Regions from separate parts of the Kitasatospora sp. NPDC004669 genome, predicted to be linked through region 3. Evidence: predicted binding sites of a transcription regulator. Region 3 holds the regulator's gene; each other region holds the start of a gene.
What was found. Region 3 encodes HrcA, which represses chaperone genes, less so after heat shock. Its sites were predicted from a motif close to TTNGCACTCNGNNNNNCNGAGTGCNAA; they were not measured.

Region 1: the regulator HrcA is predicted to act here: its motif matches at 2,426-2,452, upstream of ABZW30_RS07470 (FmdB family zinc ribbon protein).
Region 2: the regulator HrcA is predicted to act here: its motif matches at 3,235-3,261, upstream of groES (co-chaperone GroES).

What each region holds. Positions count from the first base shown of each region.
Region 1 covers NZ_JBEXKB010000006.1:103,957-109,789, forward strand. The annotation lists gene ABZW30_RS07460 (potassium/proton antiporter) at 1-599, shown strand, start outside; gene ABZW30_RS07465 (MFS transporter) at 1,035-2,339, shown strand; gene ABZW30_RS07470 (FmdB family zinc ribbon protein) at 2,464-2,778, shown strand; gene ABZW30_RS07475 (hypothetical protein) at 3,075-3,347, shown strand; partial or broken gene ABZW30_RS07480 (MscL family protein) at 3,378-3,708, shown strand; gene ABZW30_RS07485 (hypothetical protein) at 3,809-4,069, opposite strand; gene ABZW30_RS07490 (sigma-70 family RNA polymerase sigma factor) at 4,190-5,161, opposite strand; gene ABZW30_RS07495 (phosphatase PAP2 family protein) at 5,595-5,833, shown strand, end outside.
Region 2 covers NZ_JBEXKB010000004.1:101,330-107,162, reverse strand. The annotation lists gene ABZW30_RS05310 (LysR family transcriptional regulator) at 1-737, opposite strand, end outside; gene groL (chaperonin GroEL) at 1,040-2,671, opposite strand; gene groES (co-chaperone GroES) at 2,788-3,093, opposite strand; gene ABZW30_RS05295 (hypothetical protein) at 3,342-3,653, shown strand; gene ABZW30_RS05290 (hypothetical protein) at 3,650-3,964, shown strand; gene ABZW30_RS05285 (class I SAM-dependent methyltransferase) at 3,961-5,148, shown strand; gene ABZW30_RS05280 (polysaccharide deacetylase family protein) at 5,153-5,833, opposite strand, start outside.
Region 3 covers NZ_JBEXKB010000003.1:117,288-123,120, forward strand. The annotation lists gene dnaJ (molecular chaperone DnaJ) at 1-984, opposite strand, end outside; gene hrcA (heat-inducible transcriptional repressor HrcA) at 1,059-2,093, opposite strand; gene htpX (zinc metalloprotease HtpX) at 2,362-3,282, shown strand; gene ABZW30_RS04150 (hypothetical protein) at 3,327-3,911, shown strand; gene ABZW30_RS04155 (DUF3097 domain-containing protein) at 3,943-4,776, shown strand; gene ABZW30_RS04160 (Uma2 family endonuclease) at 4,767-5,324, opposite strand; gene hemW (radical SAM family heme chaperone HemW) at 5,365-5,833, opposite strand, start outside.

The DNA of each region.
Region 1 (5,833 bases), on a different contig from region 3:
TGCTGCCCGCGCTGGTGATCGGCGGGGTGCTGGTCTTCCTGGCCCGACCGCTGTCGGTGGTGCTCTCCATGACCCCGTTCAAGGTGCCCGCCCGCGAGCAGGCGCTGCTGAGCTGGGCCGGGCTGCGCGGGGCGGTGCCCATCGTGCTGGCCACCATCCCGGTGGTCTCCGGCGCACACGAGGCCCAGGACGTGTTCAACATCGTCTTCATCCTGGTCGTCGTCTTCACCCTGCTCCAGGGGCCGACCCTGCCCTGGGTGGCCAAGCGGCTGCGGATCGGCGAGGGCGCGATGGGCCAGGACCTCGGCATCGAGTCCGCGCCGCTGGAGAAGCTGCACGGGCACCTGCTGTCGGTCACGCTGTCGCCGACCTCGCGGATGTCCGGCGTGGAGATCAGCGAGCTGCGGCTGCCCAAGGGGGCGGCGGTCACCCTGGTCGTGCGCGAGGGCAACTCCTTCGTACCGGACAAGGCCACGATGCTGCGCGGCGGGGACGAGCTGCTGGTGGTCACCACGGACGAGGTCGGCGAGGCCGCCGAACGGCGGCTGCGGGCCGTCGACAAGGGCGGCAAGCTGGCGGGGTGGCTGGACAGTCGCTGAGCCCGCCGCCCCGGGGCCCGCCGCCCCGGGGCCCGGCGCCCCGGGGTCCGGCGCCCCGAGCCTTCCCCGGGGGCCCGTTCCCCGCGGCCCGTTCCCCGCGGCCCGGCTGGTCGTGGACTGGGTGGCCTGGCGGAATCTACGCGCGTAACTGTATGCTGGTTCGACTACGCCGTATAACTACCGCTAGACCACCCCCAGCATCTGCCTGACGCAGAGTTGGCGCGACCGCTCGGCGGCCGCGGTCCGGCCCCCGGCCCATCAGGCCAGGCTGACCCGGTATCTACCCCGGTCGACGCGCGAGAGGACGACTCTCGGCGCCGTCGGGGCCACCCCATGCCCTGCCGCGCTACCAGGCAGCAGGAAGGACCGACCGTGACGGCCCGCCGAACGGTCGACATCGCCGCGGACAACGCTCCGGACACCGCGGCCAGCACTGTGGACACCGCCACCGCCGCACCCGCCAAGGTCGGGTACGGCGCGCTGCTGCGCACGCCCGGTGCCTGGACGTTCCTTGCCCCCGCCTTCATCGCGCGGCTGCCCTACGCAATGCTCAGCATGGGCATCCTGCTGCTCGTCAAGGACACCCACGGCTCCTACGGCACCGCCGGCACCGTCACGGCGATCGCCGCCGTCGCCCAGGCCCTGATCGGCCCGCAGACCGGGCGGCTCGCCGACCGGTACGGCCAGGCCGCCGTCCTCGTCCCGACCGTCGTGGTGCACGCGGCGGCGGTCGGCCTGCTGATCGCGCTGGCGCTCGGCCACGCGCCCGCCTGGAGCCTGTTCCTGGCCGCCGTGCCGGCCGGCGCGAGCGTTCCGCAGATCGGCGCGATGGTCCGAGCCCGCTGGGTGGCCACGATCGGCGCCGACGGCGCGTCCGCGTCCACCGCGGCCAAGGTGAGCACCGCGTTCGCCTTCGAGTCCGTGACGGACGAGTTCACCTTCGTGATCGGCCCGATCCTGGCCGCCAAGATCGCCACCTCGGTCAGCCCGGCGACCGCTCTGATCACGGAGGCCGCGCTGACCTTCGTCGGCGGCCTGGCCTTCGCCGCCCAGCGCCGTACCGCGCCCTCCCGGATCACCCCGCAGCCCGGCGCGCGGCGCGCCTCCGCGCTGGCCTCGCCGGGCGTCCGACTGCTGGCCGGCGTGATCCTCGGGGTCGGGGCCGTGTTCGGCGGGATGCAGGTCTCGGTGAACGCCTTCGCCGACTCGGTCGGCCAGCACGGTGCCGCCGGCACCGTGTACGGGATCTTCGCCGGCGGCTCGATGGTGGCGGGTGTGCTGTACGGCGTCATCGCCTGGCGTCGCGCCGTGCAGCACCGGATGATCATCAGCTACGCGCTGCTGGTGGTGGGCTGCTCGACGCTGTGGGCCATGCCCAACCTGGTCACGCTCTCGGTCGCCGGGTTGGTCTGCGGTCTGGCCATCGCGCCGACCCTGATCAGCGGCTACACCCTGGTCGAGACCCTGGTCGAGGACGGGGCCAAGACCGAGGCGTTCACCTGGCTGACCGGCGCCATCGGTCTGGGCCTGGCGGTCGGCTCGATGGTGGCCGGGCGGCTGATCGACAGCCACGGGCCCTCCGCCGGGTTCCTGGTGCCGCTGGCCGGCGCCGGCCTGGGGCTGATCGCGCTGGTGTCGTTGCGGCACCTGATGGTGGCGCCGGGCGGGGCGGGCCGCGTGGTGGCGTCGTCCGCCGAGCGCGGTGGCGCGGCACAGCTGGTCGGTGCGGCCAAGGGCTGAACGCGGTCGGCGGTGACTCGGTACCGGCTCATCTCACACCGGAGTCGCTGGACTGATCCAGCGGAATACCGCATCATTGACCATCGTTAGCACTCATCAGGCGAGAGTGCCAGGAGGAAGACAAGTGCCCACGTACCAGTACCAGTGCACCGAGTGCGGCAACGGCCTGGAGGCGGTGCAGAAGTTCACCGACGAGGCGCTGACCACGTGCCCCGACTGCCAGGGACGGCTCCGCAAGGTCTTCTCGGCCGTGGGCGTCGTGTTCAAGGGCTCGGGCTTCTACCGGACCGACAGCCGCTCGTCCTCCAGCAGTTCGGTGGGCGCCGGTTCGCCCTCCGACTCCTCGACGTCCGCGTCACCCTCGGCGTCCTCGTCGGGTTCGTCCAGCTCCTCCGGCTCGTCGAGCTCGTCCAGCAGCCCGGCTCCGGCCGCGAGCTGACGTCGGGCGCTCGGCGCTTCGCGCCGGACCGGCGTCCGGGAGCTCTCGAAAGCTTCTCGAATAGGCCCGTCGGCCCCGCTTCACGCGGGGCGGCGGGCCTTTGGCGTGCCTGGTTCGCCATCCGGGTTCGGGCTTTCGTCAGCTTGCGGACATCGGTCTAACTCGCGCGGGTGTACGAAGTTGTCCACAGGGGCGGGTTTATCCACAGGCTGTGGGAACTGGCTTTCCGGTGGCGCCACGGGCACGCATCGTGTGGGTCACCAGAGACCGACCGATCGAGTCCGGAGGTGACGTCGATGACGACCATGAGCCTGTCCGTCCCGCTGCCCGCGCCCACCGTGCCGCCCCGACGGGAGGTGCCGAGCTTCCCGCCGATCCGGCGCGGCTGCAGCGGGTGGCACCGCTTGCACCGGGCCGTCCGGCGGCGGGCCGGGGTGCCCGCGCTGGTGCTGCTCGCGGTGGTGGCGGCGCTCGCCCTCGGGCCCGCGCGGGCTGGGCTGCCGCCGCCCTCGGGGGGCGCGGTGGGCCGTACGGGTTGTCAATCCGGGCTTCCGGAAGATCACCCGTAACCCGGTGACGACTTCGTCGTTAGAGGCGGCTTGAAAGGCTTCAAGGAATTCCTGCTGCGTGGGAACGTCGTCGAACTCGCCGTCGCCGTGGTCATCGGCGCGGCCTTCACCAACATCGTCAACGCCTTCGTCAAGGGCGTGATCAATCCGATCGTCGGCGTGTTCGGGACGAAGGACCTGGGGTCCTACAGTTCTTGCCTCGTTCCTGATCACGGCAGCCGTCGTCTACTTCATCCCGATCATGCCGATGAACCGGATGGCGGCCAAGCGCAAGAGCCCGGCCGAGACGGTGGCGGAGACCGAGGCCAAGGAGGTCCAACTTCTGACCGAGATCCGCGACGCACTGGTCACGGCCCGCTAGTCGCGGCCCGGTGGTCGCGGCCCGGTGGTCGCGCAGCCCTAGCCAGGGCCTGTCCGGCGGATGTCGGCGGGCCCGGCAAGATCCGCCGGCCAGGCCCTGGCTAGTCCCCGTGGTGCGGCGGACGCTGGCTCAGGTACCAGTCCAGTCCCCGTCCACCGCTCTCCCCCGCCCCGGAGCGCTCGCCCCAGCCGGTGTCGGTGTCGTCCCGGGACTGCTGGTCCAGCGGGTCCCGGAAGACCAGCCGGGCCTTGGCCGCGGGCGTCTTCCGGTCCGCCGGCCGCTGGTCCGCCGACCGCTGCTGCGGCTGCTCGTCCTGCTCCTGGCGGACCTGCTCCTGCCCGCCCTGTTCCTGCTCGCTCACCCTGTCCACTCCCCTGGTCGCCCGGGCCGTCCTGTCCCTCCAGCCTATGAGCCCCGTGACACACCGCGGGCCCCGGTGCGGAGCGCTCCGCATCAGGGCCCGTCCGGTGGGGCCGGTCCGTCAGGCGGCTTCGAAGCCCGCGTGGTCGGCGATCTTCTTCAGCTCGGCGAGCGCGTGCTTCTCGATCTGGCGGATCCGCTCGCGGGTGAGGCCGTGCTGCTTGCCCACCTCGGTGAGGGTGCGCTCGCGGCCGTCCTCCATGCCGTAGCGGGAGCGGATGATCGAGGCCGTGCGGTCGTCCAGCCGCCCGATCAGGTCGTCCAGCTCCTCGCGGCGGAGCATGACCATCACGGCGTCCTCGGGGGACGTCGCCCCGGTGTCCTCCACCAGGTCACCGAACTGGGTCTCGCCCTCGTCGTCGACGGACATGTTGAGGCTGACCGGGTCGCGCGCCCAGTCCAGCACGTCCTTGATCCGGGCCTCGGTGGTGTCCAGCTCGGCCGCGATCTCGGCCGGCTCGGGCTCGCGGCCCAGCTCCTTGGACTTCTCGCGCTGCACCCGCCGGATCCGGCCGAGCTCCTCGACCAGGTGGACGGGCAGCCGGATGGTGCGGGACTGGTCGGCGATGGAGCGGGTGATCGCCTGGCGGATCCACCAGGTGGCATAGGTGGAGAACTTGAAACCCTTGGCGTAGTCGAACTTCTCCACCGCGCGAACCAGGCCGGCGTTGCCCTCCTGGATGAGGTCGAGCAGCGGAAGGCCGCTGCGCGGGTAGCGGCGAGCCACCGCGACCACCAGGCGGAGGTTGGAGCGGATGAAGACGTCCTTGGCACGCTCGGCGTCCGCGGCTATCGCCTCCAGCTCCTCGTGCGTCACGCCGCCCGGGAGTTCGCCCTCGTCCAGCAGGTGCTGGGCGTACACGCCGGCCTCGATCCGCAGCGAGAGCTCGACCTCCTCGGCGGCATCGAGCAGGGGCGTCCTGGCGATCTCGTCGAGGTACATGCCGACCAGGTCGCGGTCGGCCTCAAGGTTGGTCGGGCGGGCCGCGCGACTCCGGTCGGCCCTGTCGCGAACGACGGCACGGGTGGCCATGCTTGCTCCCTTTGCTGGTGTTGCCGAGGTCTGCCTGCCTGCCCGCGAGGGCAAGAAATGCGGGCCCCTGGGGGCTCACACGTAACGATCCAACGAACAGAATCCGGACAACATTCCCAAGTCACTCAGATTCTTCCCCTTGATGCAGTATCCTGCCGGTTTTCACTCCGGTTCTGGACGCTCGGTGATCGGCCGGGCACCTCGCGTGCCCGCATTCGCCCGCTTCGCGCGATCGCCCGGAACCGTTCTTCACCAGCCCTGCACGCAATCGCCGCCTACCCGTTGAACAGGCGAACGGTCGCGCACGTTCCCGCGCACCCCCGGTTTCCGCCCGCGCTCACGCCCCCGCGCCCGCAGGTCCTCCCCACAAAAGATGCCGAATCGCTATCACTCCGGCTCCCGAACGGCGCAACGCACTGGGAAGGTGTCAGACATGCACCTGACCAACAGCTCGACCTCCGTCGCCGTGCGTCACCGCGGTCTCCTTCGGGACGTCGCGCTCGCGCTGGGTTGCGCCGCGCTGTTCGGCCTCCTGGCGATGCTGGTGACGGGCCACTGGCACCCCCTGCACGAGTTCGACCAGGACTGGATCAGCGAACTCCACGTCTACGCACGAGAACACCGGATCTGGACCGCCGCGGTGCAGACCCTCTCCGACATCGGCGGCCCCGT
Region 2 (5,833 bases), on a different contig from region 3:
CCCGCCCCGGCGCACAGCTCCACCAGGTGCCCCCGGCACTGCGGGCAGCCGGCGATCCACTGCTCCCCCGCCAACTCGGCCAGCTCCACCGGCCTGCCCCGCCCTGCCAGCGGGTGGGTGGCGGGCAGCAGGCCCACCAGCGGGTCGTCCAGCAGCGGGGTGACCACCAGGTCGGACCAGTCGGTGCCGGCCGACAACTGCTGCGCCTCCAGGTTCGCCTCGGCCCGCGCCTCGCGCGGGGTACCGTGCGCGGGGGCCGGCAGCGCGACGGCGCCCTCGGACTGCGGGTAGCGGAAGGCCAGCGCGATCTCGCACTCCCCGCCGCGCAGCATCGCCAGCGACTCCGGCGGCTCCGCCTCGACCAGCGACACGCGCACCCCCGGATGGCTGTCCCGCAGCCGGGCGACGCCGGGCGGCACCAGGGTGGAACTCGCGGTCGGGAAGGACACCAGCCGCACCCGCCCGGCCCGCAGCCCGGCGATCGCGGCCACCTCCTCCTCGGCGGCGGAGAGCCCGGCCAGGATCCCGGTGGCATGCTTGAGCAGGACCCGCCCGGCCTCACTGAGCTGCATCCCGCGGCCCGAACGGACCACCAGCGGGGTGTCGACCGACTTCTCCAAGGCCTTCATCTGCTGGCTGATGGCAGGCTGCGTACACCCCAGCTCGCGGGCGGCGGCGGAGAAGGAGCCGGTGCGGGCGACCGCACGCAGGACGCGCAGATGGCGGGCCTCGATCATGCCTCAGTTATAAGGCAATCTTTGCATTCTGCAAAATTCTACTGATAGTTGAAGCCTGGAGCACCCTCCCCGAGCTGCGCCCCGGAGGCGGGCGGGCGAATCCCCGCCCCGAGCCGAAGGGGCGCGCCGGTGCCGAAAGGGAGAAGCGACCAGCGAGGCACGAGCGCCGGAGCGCCGACCGTCGGCACCGGGTCCCAGCGCCCCGGAGGCGAGCGGGCGAATTACAGCCGGAGGCCCGGCCCGCCTCCCCGAGGGAGCGGACCGGGCCTCCGGTCAGGAGTTGCGGCTGTCGCGCCGGGGCCTCAGTGCGAGTGGCCGTGGCCGTGCGAGTGGCCGTGACCGTTGTCGGCCTCCTCCTCCTTCTTCTCCACCACGAGGGTCTCGGTGGTGAGCAGCAGGGAGGCGATCGAGGCGGCGTTCTCCAGGGCGGAGCGGGTGACCTTGACCGGGTCGATGACGCCGGCCTTCACCAGGTCGCCGTACTCGCCGGTGGCGGCGTTGTAGCCCTGGCCGATCTCCAGCTCGGAGACCTTGGAGGTGATGACGTAGCCCTCCAGGCCGGCGTTCTGGGCGATCCAGCGCAGCGGCTCGTGCAGCGCCTTGCGGACCACGGCGACACCGGTGGCCTCGTCACCCGACAGGCCCAGGCCGTCGTTCAGCACCTTGGCGGCGTGGACCAGGGAGGCGCCACCACCGGCGACGATGCCCTCCTCGACCGCGGCGCGGGTCGCCGAGATGGCGTCCTCCAGGCGGTGCTTGCGCTCCTTCAGCTCCACCTCGGTGGCGGCGCCGACCTTGATGACGCAGACGCCGCCGGCCAGCTTGGCCAGGCGCTCCTGCAGCTTCTCGCGGTCCCAGTCGGAGTCGGTCGCGGCGATCTCGCCCTTGATCTGGGCGACACGGCCGGCCACGGCCTCGGCGTCACCGGCACCGTCGACGACCGTGGTCTCGTCCTTGGTGATGGTCACGCGGCGGGCGGTGCCCAGCACGTCCAGGCCGACCTGGTCGAGCTTGAGGCCGATCTCCTCGGAGATGACCTGGCCACCGGTCAGGACGGCCAGGTCGCCGAGGATCGCCTTGCGGCGGTCGCCGAAGCCCGGGGCCTTGACGGCGACGGCGTTGAAGGTGCCGCGGATCTTGTTCACGACCAGGGTCGACAGCGCCTCGCCGTCGACGTCCTCGGCGATGATCAGCAGCGGCTTGGAGGCACCGCCCTGCAGGATCTTCTCCAGCAGCGGCAGCAGCTCCTGGATCGAGGAGATCTTGCCCTGGTTGATCAGGATGTACGGGTCCTCCAGGACCGCCTCCTGCCGCTCCGCGTCGGTGACGAAGTACGGCGACAGGTAGCCCTTGTCGAACTGCATGCCCTCGGTGAAGTCCAGCTCCACGCCGAAGGTGTTCGACTCCTCGACGGTGATGACACCGTCCTTGCCGACCTTGTCGATCGCCTCGGCGATCAGCTCGCCGACCTGGATGTCCTGGGCGGAGAGGGACGCGACGGCGGCGACGTCGTCCTTGCCCTCGATCTCGCGGGCCACCGAGAGCAGGTGCTCGGAGACGGCGGCGACGGCCTTGTCGATGCCCTTCTTCAGGGCGGCCGGACCGGCACCGGCGGCGACGTTGCGCAGACCCTCGTTGACCAGGGCCTGGGCCAGCACGGTGGCGGTGGTGGTGCCGTCACCCGCGACGTCGTTGGTCTTGGTGGCGACCTCCTTGACGAGCTGCGCGCCAAGGTTCTCGTACGGGTCGTCCAGCTCGACCTCGCGGGCGATGGTGACACCGTCGTTGGTGATGGTCGGGGCGCCGAACTTCTTGTCGATGACGACGTTGCGGCCCTTGGGGCCGATGGTCACCTTGACGGTGTCGGCCAGCTTGTTGACACCGCGCTCCAGCGAGCGGCGGGCGTCCTCGTCGAACTGCAGGATCTTCGCCATGTTCCCTATTCCCTCGGGGCTGCGGCCGACCCACCGGCCGCCGAACAACGTGAACCAACAACCGCGCCCCGGGCCACTGTCACGAAGGACACGGATCCGGGGCGGGTCGGGACGTCTTACTTCTCGATGATCGCGAGAACGTCGCGGGCGGAGAGCACCAGGTACTCCTCGCCCTGGTACTTCACCTCGGTGCCGCCGTACTTCGAGTACAGGACGATGTCACCGACGGCGACGTCGAGCGGCAGACGCTGGCCGTCCTCGAAGCGGCCCGGGCCGACGGCCAGGACGACGCCCTCCTGGGGCTTCTCCTTGGCGGTGTCCGGGATAACCAGGCCGGAGGCCGTGGTGGTCTCGGCGTCGAGCGGCTGGACCACAATGCGGTCCTCGAGCGGCTTGATGGCAACCTTGCTGCTGGTGGTCACGTCCGAGCTCCCCTTCGGAGATTACGGGGCTTTCTAACGGATAGGGGCGAACGCGCGAGCCTGCCGTCGCGGGGGTCAGACACGCGTCTTCGCGTTAGCACTCCCCCAGTGGGGAGTGCCAAGGACGACCATAGGCCGGTGTTAGCACTCCGTCAACCAGAGTGCCAACGGCGCGCCCGGAACCCTCGCATTACGGATGAGTAGTCGTACTCATGTGCGGGCGACGCCCCCTCGGACAGACTCCTGCCATGACCGACACCCCGGTACGCATCGGCCCGTCCAACGCCAAGGATGCCGCGCTCGCGCTTCTCCTGCTGCCGTTGCTGACGGCCCTTCCGCTCATCGCCTTCTGGCTCGGCGGAGCGATCGCCGACGCCGCCGGCTCCGACACGGGCGGCGACGTCCTGTACGGCGCGCTCTCCGCGGTGGTCATCGGCTACGGAGTGCCCGTCACCGCCGTCCTGCGCAGCCACCGGAGAGGCTACGAGCTCCTGCCGCTCGCCGCCGGGGTCGCGCCCTTCATGCTGCCCGTGCTGCTGTGCCTGGGGGTGTTCCGATGAGCGTGCCGCTGATCCGGGATCCCCTGCGCCCGCGTGTCCACTGGCTGACGGACCTGCTGCTGGCCCTGGTCGTGACCGTCGCACTGGTTCCGGTGCTGATCGTCGGCTGCCTCGTGACCTTCCTGATCGCGATGTCGCTGCACGCGTCCAGGCCGGTCGGCACCCTGATCCTCATCGCGGTCACGCTCCCGGTGCCCGTGTGGATCATCCGGACCAGTCGGCGGATCGGGTACCGGATCGTCCCGGTCGTCACCGGGGCGGCCCTATTCGTCGTCACGCTGTCGGGCCTGCCCGGCGTCCACCTCCTCTGACCGGTCAGAATGGGCCCGTGGACACCGAGAACCTCCAGCCCCTGCTGACCCCCGAGGGCCAGGCCCTGCTCGCCGAGTTGCGCGAGTTCACGCCCGAGGAGGAGCTGGCGCTCGCCACCCGGCTGCGGCGGGAGCATCCGGCGGAGCTGGTGTCGGCGGCGTTCGGGCAGGCGCGGTTGCGGCAGCGGGCGCGGGCGAAGTTCGGGGCGGACGCGGACCTGATGTACTTCACGCCCAACGGGGTCGAGCAGTCCACCCGGCGCAGTGTGGCCGAGTGGCGGGCGCGCCGGTTCGCCGAATTGGGGGTACGGAGGCTGGCGGACCTGTGCTGCGGCATCGGCGGGGACGTGCTGGCGCTGGCCCGGGCGGGGATCGAGGTGCTGGCGGTGGACAAGGACCCGGCGGCCTGCGCCGCGACCGCGGCCAACGCCGCCGCGCTGGGCCTGTCCGAGCTGGTCGAGGTGCGCTGCGCGGACGTCGCCGAGGTGGACGTCACCGGCTACGACGCGGTGTTCACCGACCCTGCCCGCCGGACCTCGCGCGGCCGGGTGTTCGACCCCGAGGCGTACGCCCCGCCGCTGTCCTGGGCGATCGAGGCCGGGCGGCGGACCCCGATCGGCGCGCTGAAGGTGGCACCGGGCATCCCGCACGAGGCCGTCCCGGCGGACGCCGAGGCCGAGTGGGTCTCCGACCACGGGGACGTCAAGGAGGCGGTGCTCTGGTTCGGCACCAAGGCGGCCCGCCCTCACCGCGCCACCCTGCTGCCGCAGGGCGCCAGCCTGGCCGGCGGCGACCTGCCCGACCCGCCGGCCGGACCGGTCGGGCGGTACCTGTACGAGCCGGACGGCGCGGTGATCCGGGCCCACCTGGTGGCCGAGGTGGCCGAGCGGGTCGGCGGCCGGCTGATCGACCCGAAGATCGCCTACCTGACCTCGGACGAGCTGGTCGCCACCCCGTACGCGCACGCCTTCGAGCTCACCGACGTGCTGCCCTTCCACATCAAGAAGCTGAAGGCGCTGCTGCGCGAGCGTCAGGTCGGCACGGTGGTGATCAAGAAGCGCGGGATGGCGATCACCCCGGAGGAGCTGCGCCGTCAGCTCAAGCCCTCCGGGCCGAACACCGTCACGGTGATCCTCAGCCGCACCGACCACGGACCGCTGATGATGCTCGGGCAGCCGGTCTGAGCGGTCACGACGCCGGCGCCTGGATGTAGTCGTCCAGCCGGGCCACCGAGAAGCCCTGCTCCTGGATCCGGGCCAGCAGGTCGGCGAACATCTGGGTCATCGTGGCGCCCTTGAGCTCCTTGGGGCCGCGGAAGTGCGCCAGGATGATGTCGCCGGGCTTCAGCTTCTTGTCGGCGGCCTGGTACTGCATGTCGTGGATCTGCATCGACTCGCGCCAGAGCACGATCGCGCGCGGGCCGCACTGCTGCACCGAGGTGTTGAGCATCGGGGTGTTGGCGCCGTCGCCGAACGGCGGGCGGAACAGCAGCGGGGCGGTGCCGTACTGCTGGGTGAGCGCGGCCTGGTCGTCGCAGATCTCGGCCTTCTGCTTGTCCGCCGGGAGCTTGCTCATCACCGGGTGGGTGACGGTGTGGTTCTGGATGTGGTTGCCGAGCGCCTGGAGCGGCTTGAAGTAGCCGTAGTCGTTCTTGACGATGTCCTTGGTCAGGAACATCGTGATCGGCACCTTGAGGTCGGTCAGCATCTCGACGAACTTCGGGTCCTTCTCGGCGCCGTCGTCGAGGGTGATGAAGACGACCTTGTCGCTCGTCTTCACGTCGCTGATCACCGGTACGGTGCCGGTGCGTTCGAGCTTGATCGGCTTGTCGGCGGGCGGCGCGGGGGCCGGGGCGAGCGGCTTGAGGTT
Region 3 (5,833 bases):
CACTATCAGGTCGCCCCGGCCGCCCCCGCGCAGGTGGGTGATGCCCCGGCCGTGCAGCGGGATCGACTGACCGGACTGGGTGCCGGGCCGGATGTCGACCTCCTCCAGCCCGTCCAGGGTCTGCAGCGGCACCTGGGTGCCGAGCGCGGCGGCCGTCATCGGGATGGTGACGGTGCAGTGCAGGTCGTCCCCGCGCCGCTGGAAGACGGTGTGGGTGGTCTCGGCGATCTCGACGTACAGGTCGCCGGCCGGGCCGCCGCCGGGGCCGACCTCGCCCTCGCCGGCCAGCTGGATCCGGGTGCCGTTGTCGACACCGGCCGGGATCTTGACGGTCAGGGTGCGGCGGGCGCGGACCCGGCCGTCGCCGGCGCACTCCGGGCACGGGGTCGGCACGACGGTGCCGAAGCCCTGGCACTGCGGGCAGGGGCGGGAGGTCATGACCTGCCCCAGGAAGGAGCGGGTGACCTGGGAGACCTCGCCCTTGCCGCGGCACATGTCGCAGGTCTGCGCGGAGGTGCCGGGGGCCGCGCCCTCGCCGCTGCAGGTGGTGCAGGTGACGGCGGTGTCGACCTGGAGTTCCTTGGTGGTGCCGAAGGCGGCCTCCTCCAGGGTGATCTCCAGCCGGATCATGGCGTCCTGGCCGCGGCGGGTGCGCGAGCGCGGGCCGCGTTGGCCGGCCGCGGCGCCGAAGAAGGCGTCCATGATGTCGGAGAAGCCGAAGCCCGCCGCGCCGGCGCCGAAGCCGCCCGCGCCACCGCCGCCGCCCGGCGACAGCGGGTCGCCGCCGAGGTCGTAGACCTGACGCTTCTGCGGGTCGGAGAGCACCTCGTAGGCGGCGTTGATCTCCTTGAACCGCTCCTGCGTCTTCGGGTCCGGGTTGACGTCCGGGTGCAGTTCGCGTGCCAGGCGCCGGAACGCCTTCTTGATCTCGTCCTGCCCCGCATCCCGTCGGACGCCGAGTACCGCGTAGTAGTCCGTGGCCACCAAATGCTCCGCTTGTTCCGCCTGTAGTAGTGCGACTGGACACCGCCGTTACTTGTGTAACAGCGGTCTGCTTGCTACGACTCGGCCAGGATCTGACCCACGTACCGTGCCACTGCTCGCACCGCCCCCATTGTGCCCGGGTAGTCCATCCGGGTCGGACCGATCACACCCAGTTTGGCCACGCTCTCGTCGCCCGAACCGTAGCCGACCGACACCACCGAGGTGGAATTCAGCCCTTCGTACGCGTTCTCCCGCCCGATCCGGACCGTCATCGCGGCGTCCGTGGTCTCACCCAGGAGGCGGAGCAGGACGACCTGCTCCTCCAGGGCCTCCAGCACCGGCTGGATGGTGAGCGGGAAGTCGTGCCCCAACCGGGTCAGGTTGGCCGTGCCGGCCAGCATGATCCGCTCCTCGCTCTGCTCGGCCAGCGCCTCGAACAGGGTCACCAGGACCGTACTGACGGTCGGCCGGTCGATCTGCTCGAAGGTGGCCGGCAGCTCCTCCAGCAGGCCCGGGACGTCCGGCAGCCGCTGGCCGGCCGCCCGCGCGTTGATCCGCGCGCGCAGGTCGGCCAGGACCGTCTCGCCGACCGTGCCCGGGCAGTCGACCATCCGCTGCTCGACCCGGCCGGTGTTGGTGATCAGGACCAGCATCACCTTGGCCGGAGCCAGCGCCACCAGCTCGATGTGCCGGACGGTGGAACGGGTCAGCGAAGGGTACTGGACCACGGCGACCTGCCGGGTCAGCTGGGCGAGCAGCCGCACCGTGCGGGCGACCACGTCGTCCAGGTCGACCGCGCCGTCCAGGAAGTGCCTGATCGCCCGGCGCTCCGGGGCGCTCATCGGCTTGACCTCGGCCAGCTTGTCGACGAACAGCCGGTAGCCCTTGTCGGTGGGGATGCGCCCCGCGCTGGTGTGCGGCTGGTGGATGTACCCCTCCTCCTCCAGCGCCGCCATGTCGTTGCGCACGGTGGCCGGGGAGACCCCGAGGTTGTGCCGGTCCACCAGGGCCTTGGAGCCGACCGGCTCCTCGGTGCCCACGTAGTCCTGGACGATGGCACGCAGAACGGCGAGCTTGCGGTCGTCCAGTTGGCGGACCTCACCGGCCATGGGGCACGCACCTCCGTCTTCGCACGTTGTCCGTCTGTGATGCTGCGGGCCACTCCTGGAAAGGACCCCGACCCTGGCACTCTGCGCACACGAGTGCCAGAACCGTACCTGCCAGTGTAAGGCCCGGGTCCTTTCGCAGGAACGGCCCGCCCGGGGTGATCCTGCCCGCAGTTCGAGGCGGGGCCGCGACACTCCCCGTGCACGGGATGGTGCTCGGGGACCGTCCGGGTGGCAGCATCGAAAGCGACGGCGAATGGAGGAGCAAGCGATGTCGAGCTCGGGCCAGCACACCCGTTTCGCGCCCGACCGCGGCCTGACCGGCCGCATGGTCGCGACGATGTTCGTGATCGGGCTGCTGTACGTCGGTTTCACGGGCCTGCTGATCGCGCTGCTGCGCGGGGCCTGGCCGCTGATCGTGCTGATCTCCGGCGGGCTGTTCGTGGCCCAGTTCTGGTTCAGCGACAAGATCACCGAGCGGGCGATGGGCGCCCACCAGGTGACCGAGGAACAGTACCCCCAACTGCACGGCACCATCGACCGGCTCTGCGCGCTGGCCGACATGCCCAAGCCCCGCGTGGCGGTCGCCGACAACGACATGCCCAACGCCTTCGCCACCGGCCGCAACCCGCAGAACGCGGTGGTCTGCGTCACCACCGGTCTGCTGCGCCGGCTCGAACCGGAGGAACTGGAAGGCGTCCTGGCGCACGAGCTGTCCCACGTCGCCCACCGGGACGTCGCCGTGATGACCATCGCCGGATTCCTCGGCGTGCTCGCCGGGGCGATGACCCGGATCGCCTTGTACGGCGGGTTCATGGGCGGCGGGCGCAACAACAACGACCAGAACGCGGCCATCGTGGCGCTGATCGTCCCGCTGGTGTCGATGGTCGTCTACGCGATCAGCTTCCTGCTCACCCGGCTGCTCTCCCGCTACCGCGAGCTGGCCGCCGACCGGGCCGCGGCCCAGCTCACCGGCCGGCCCAGCTCCCTGGCCTCGGCCCTGACCAAGGTGACCGGACAGATCGCGGCCATCCCCACCGAGGACCTGCGCAAGTCCCAGCCGTACAACGCCTTCTGGTTCGCCCCCGCGCTGAGCGCCCGGGAGACCGCCTCGCAGCTGCTCTCCACCCACCCGTCGCTGGAGAAGCGGCTGGCACAGCTGGCGAAGATCTCCGAGCAGCTCGGCCGCTGATCACCGCCCGACCCGAATGATCCGAATGATCCGAGAGGACCGCCGTGGGATTCCTGGACGCCCTGTTCGGCCGCACCAAGCCCGTCAAGCCCGACCTCGACCAGCTGTTCGGCGTGCCGTCCGCCGCGCTCACCCTGGAGGCCGGGGCCGGGTTCACCCCCACCGGGCTCGGTTCGGTCTGCTTCGCGGCCGTGGAGGGCGCGGCCTTCGTCCAGGTCGAGCAGCAGGTCCGGGCGCTGCTGGACGCCGACACCGAGCGCGGCGGCGTGCCGGTGGAGGCCTCCAAGGACGGCTACGGCTACTCCTGGCTGCTCGCCCGGCACCGGCCCGAGGAGCTGCCGGAGCTGGTGAACGACCTGCACGCGGTCAACAGCGAGCTGGAGGCGAACGGCTTCGGGCCGCAGCTGCTCTGCTCGCTGGTCTGCTTCCGCAACCCGGAGGGCCAGTCGCTGGCCCTGGTCTACCTCTACAAGCGCGGCACCTTCTACCCCTTCGCCCCGATGCCCGGCGGCGGCGAGCGGCGCAACAGCCCGCTGGAGCTGCAGGTCAACGCGATGCTGGGGAACGACCTGCGGCTGGAGAAGGACCTGAGCCGCTGGTTCCCGGTCTGGGGCGCGCCGGGCCTCTGACGGTCCGGCCGCCATCCCTATGATCACCCGTATGCGCAGCCGCCAGTACGGACCGGACCTGACCCCGCCGTGGAAGAAGCAGACCCCCGCCCCGGAGGTGCCCGCCGAACGGGACCTGGTGGTCGAGGAGGCGACCACCGGCTTCTGCGGGGCGGTGGTGCGCTGCGAGAAGACCGCCGAGGGGTTCACCGTCACCCTGGAGGACCGCTTCGGCAAGCACCGGGTCTTCCCCCTGGTCCCGCGCGGCTTCCTGCTGGAGGGCAAGGCCGTCACCCTGGTCCGCCCCACCGGCCCGGCCCCCTCCCGTGCTCCCGGTCGCACCGCCTCCGGCTCGATCGCCGTCCCCGGCGCCCGCGCCCGGGTCGCCCGCGAGTCCCGCATCTACGTCGAGGGCCGGCACGACGCCGAACTGGTCGAACGGGTCTGGGGCGACGACCTGCGCATCGAGGGCGTCGTCGTCGAGTACCTGCGCGGCATCGACGACCTCCCCGCCATCGTCGCCGACTTCGCCCCCGGCCCCGGCCGCCGCCTCGGCGTCCTGGTCGACCACCTGCTCCCCGGCACCAAGGAACACCGCATCGCCGCCCAGGTCACCGGCGACTCGGTGCTGGTCGTCGGCCACCCCTACATCGACATCTGGCAGGCCGTGAAGCCCGCCTCCGTCGGCATCCCCGCCTGGCCCGCCGTCCCCCGCGGCGAGGACTGGAAGGAGGGCACCTGCCGCCGCCTCGGCTGGCCGGTGGACACCCCGGCGGCCTGGAGGCACATCCTGTCGAAGGTGAACAGCTACAAGGACCTGGAGCCCGAGCTGCTGGGCAAGGTGGAGGAACTGATCGACTTCGCGGCCCTGCCGGGTCAGGAGTAGGTCTGGAACTCCGAGGTGTCCAGGGTGATGTCGAGCAGGTCGACCTGAATCGGGTCACCGAATTTGGTGGTCCGCTCGGACCAGTACATCGGGGTACCCGACGGCGTGTCGGTGGTCAGATCCGTGAGGAGCACGCACACGCCCTTGAGTGGATCGACGATGAGGTACGCCGGAATCCCACCCTGGGCGTACATCTCACGCTTGGTCCGGTAGTCCCGGTGCACGCTGGTCTTGGAAACCACCTCGACCACGACGGTCACCGCGGAGGCGGACAGCAAACGGCCCATCTCCTGGACGATGCCGCGCTCGAAGACGACCAGATCCGGTTGGGGTTCGCTGGCCTCGCCGGAGATGATCAGATCCTGGGTCTGAAGCGCCCGCCACCGGGCGTACGGGGTCTGGTGCTGAATCGCGGAGACGATGAGGTTGTGGACCATGTCCGGCCCGGCCATCATCACGATTTCCCCCCTGATGAGCTCGGCCTTGACGCCTTCCGGCACCTCCAGGTTCTCGAAGATCCCGGTCATCCGATCATCGATGGCGGTCATCGCACGCTCCCTCCGACGGCTGACACCACGTTAACGACACTCAGTCCACCAGGTCACGTACGACCGCGTCCGCCAGCAGCCGCCCCTGGAGGGTGAGGGCGGCGCGGCCCTGCTCGTAGGGCCGCGCGGCGAGGAGGCCGTCCGCGAGGGCCCGGTCGGCGGCCTTGCGGCCGGTGTCGGTCAGCAGGTCCAGGGGGACGCCGTCGACCAGGCGCAGCTCCAGCAGGATGCGCTCCACCCGGCGGTCCTCATCGGTGAGGAGTTCGCGGCCCAGCGCCGGGGTGCGGCCCTCGGCGAGGGACTGGGCGTAGGCGGCGGGGTGCTTGGCGTTCCACCAGCGGACACCGCCGATGTGGCTGTGGGCGCCGGGGCCGGCGCCCCACCAGTCGGCGCCGGTCCAGTAGAGCTCGTTGTGGCGGCAGCGGCCCTCGGGGGCGGTGGCCCAGTTGGAGACCTCGTACCAGGAGTAGCCGGCCGCGCTGAGCGCCTGCTCGGCGATGAGGTAGCGG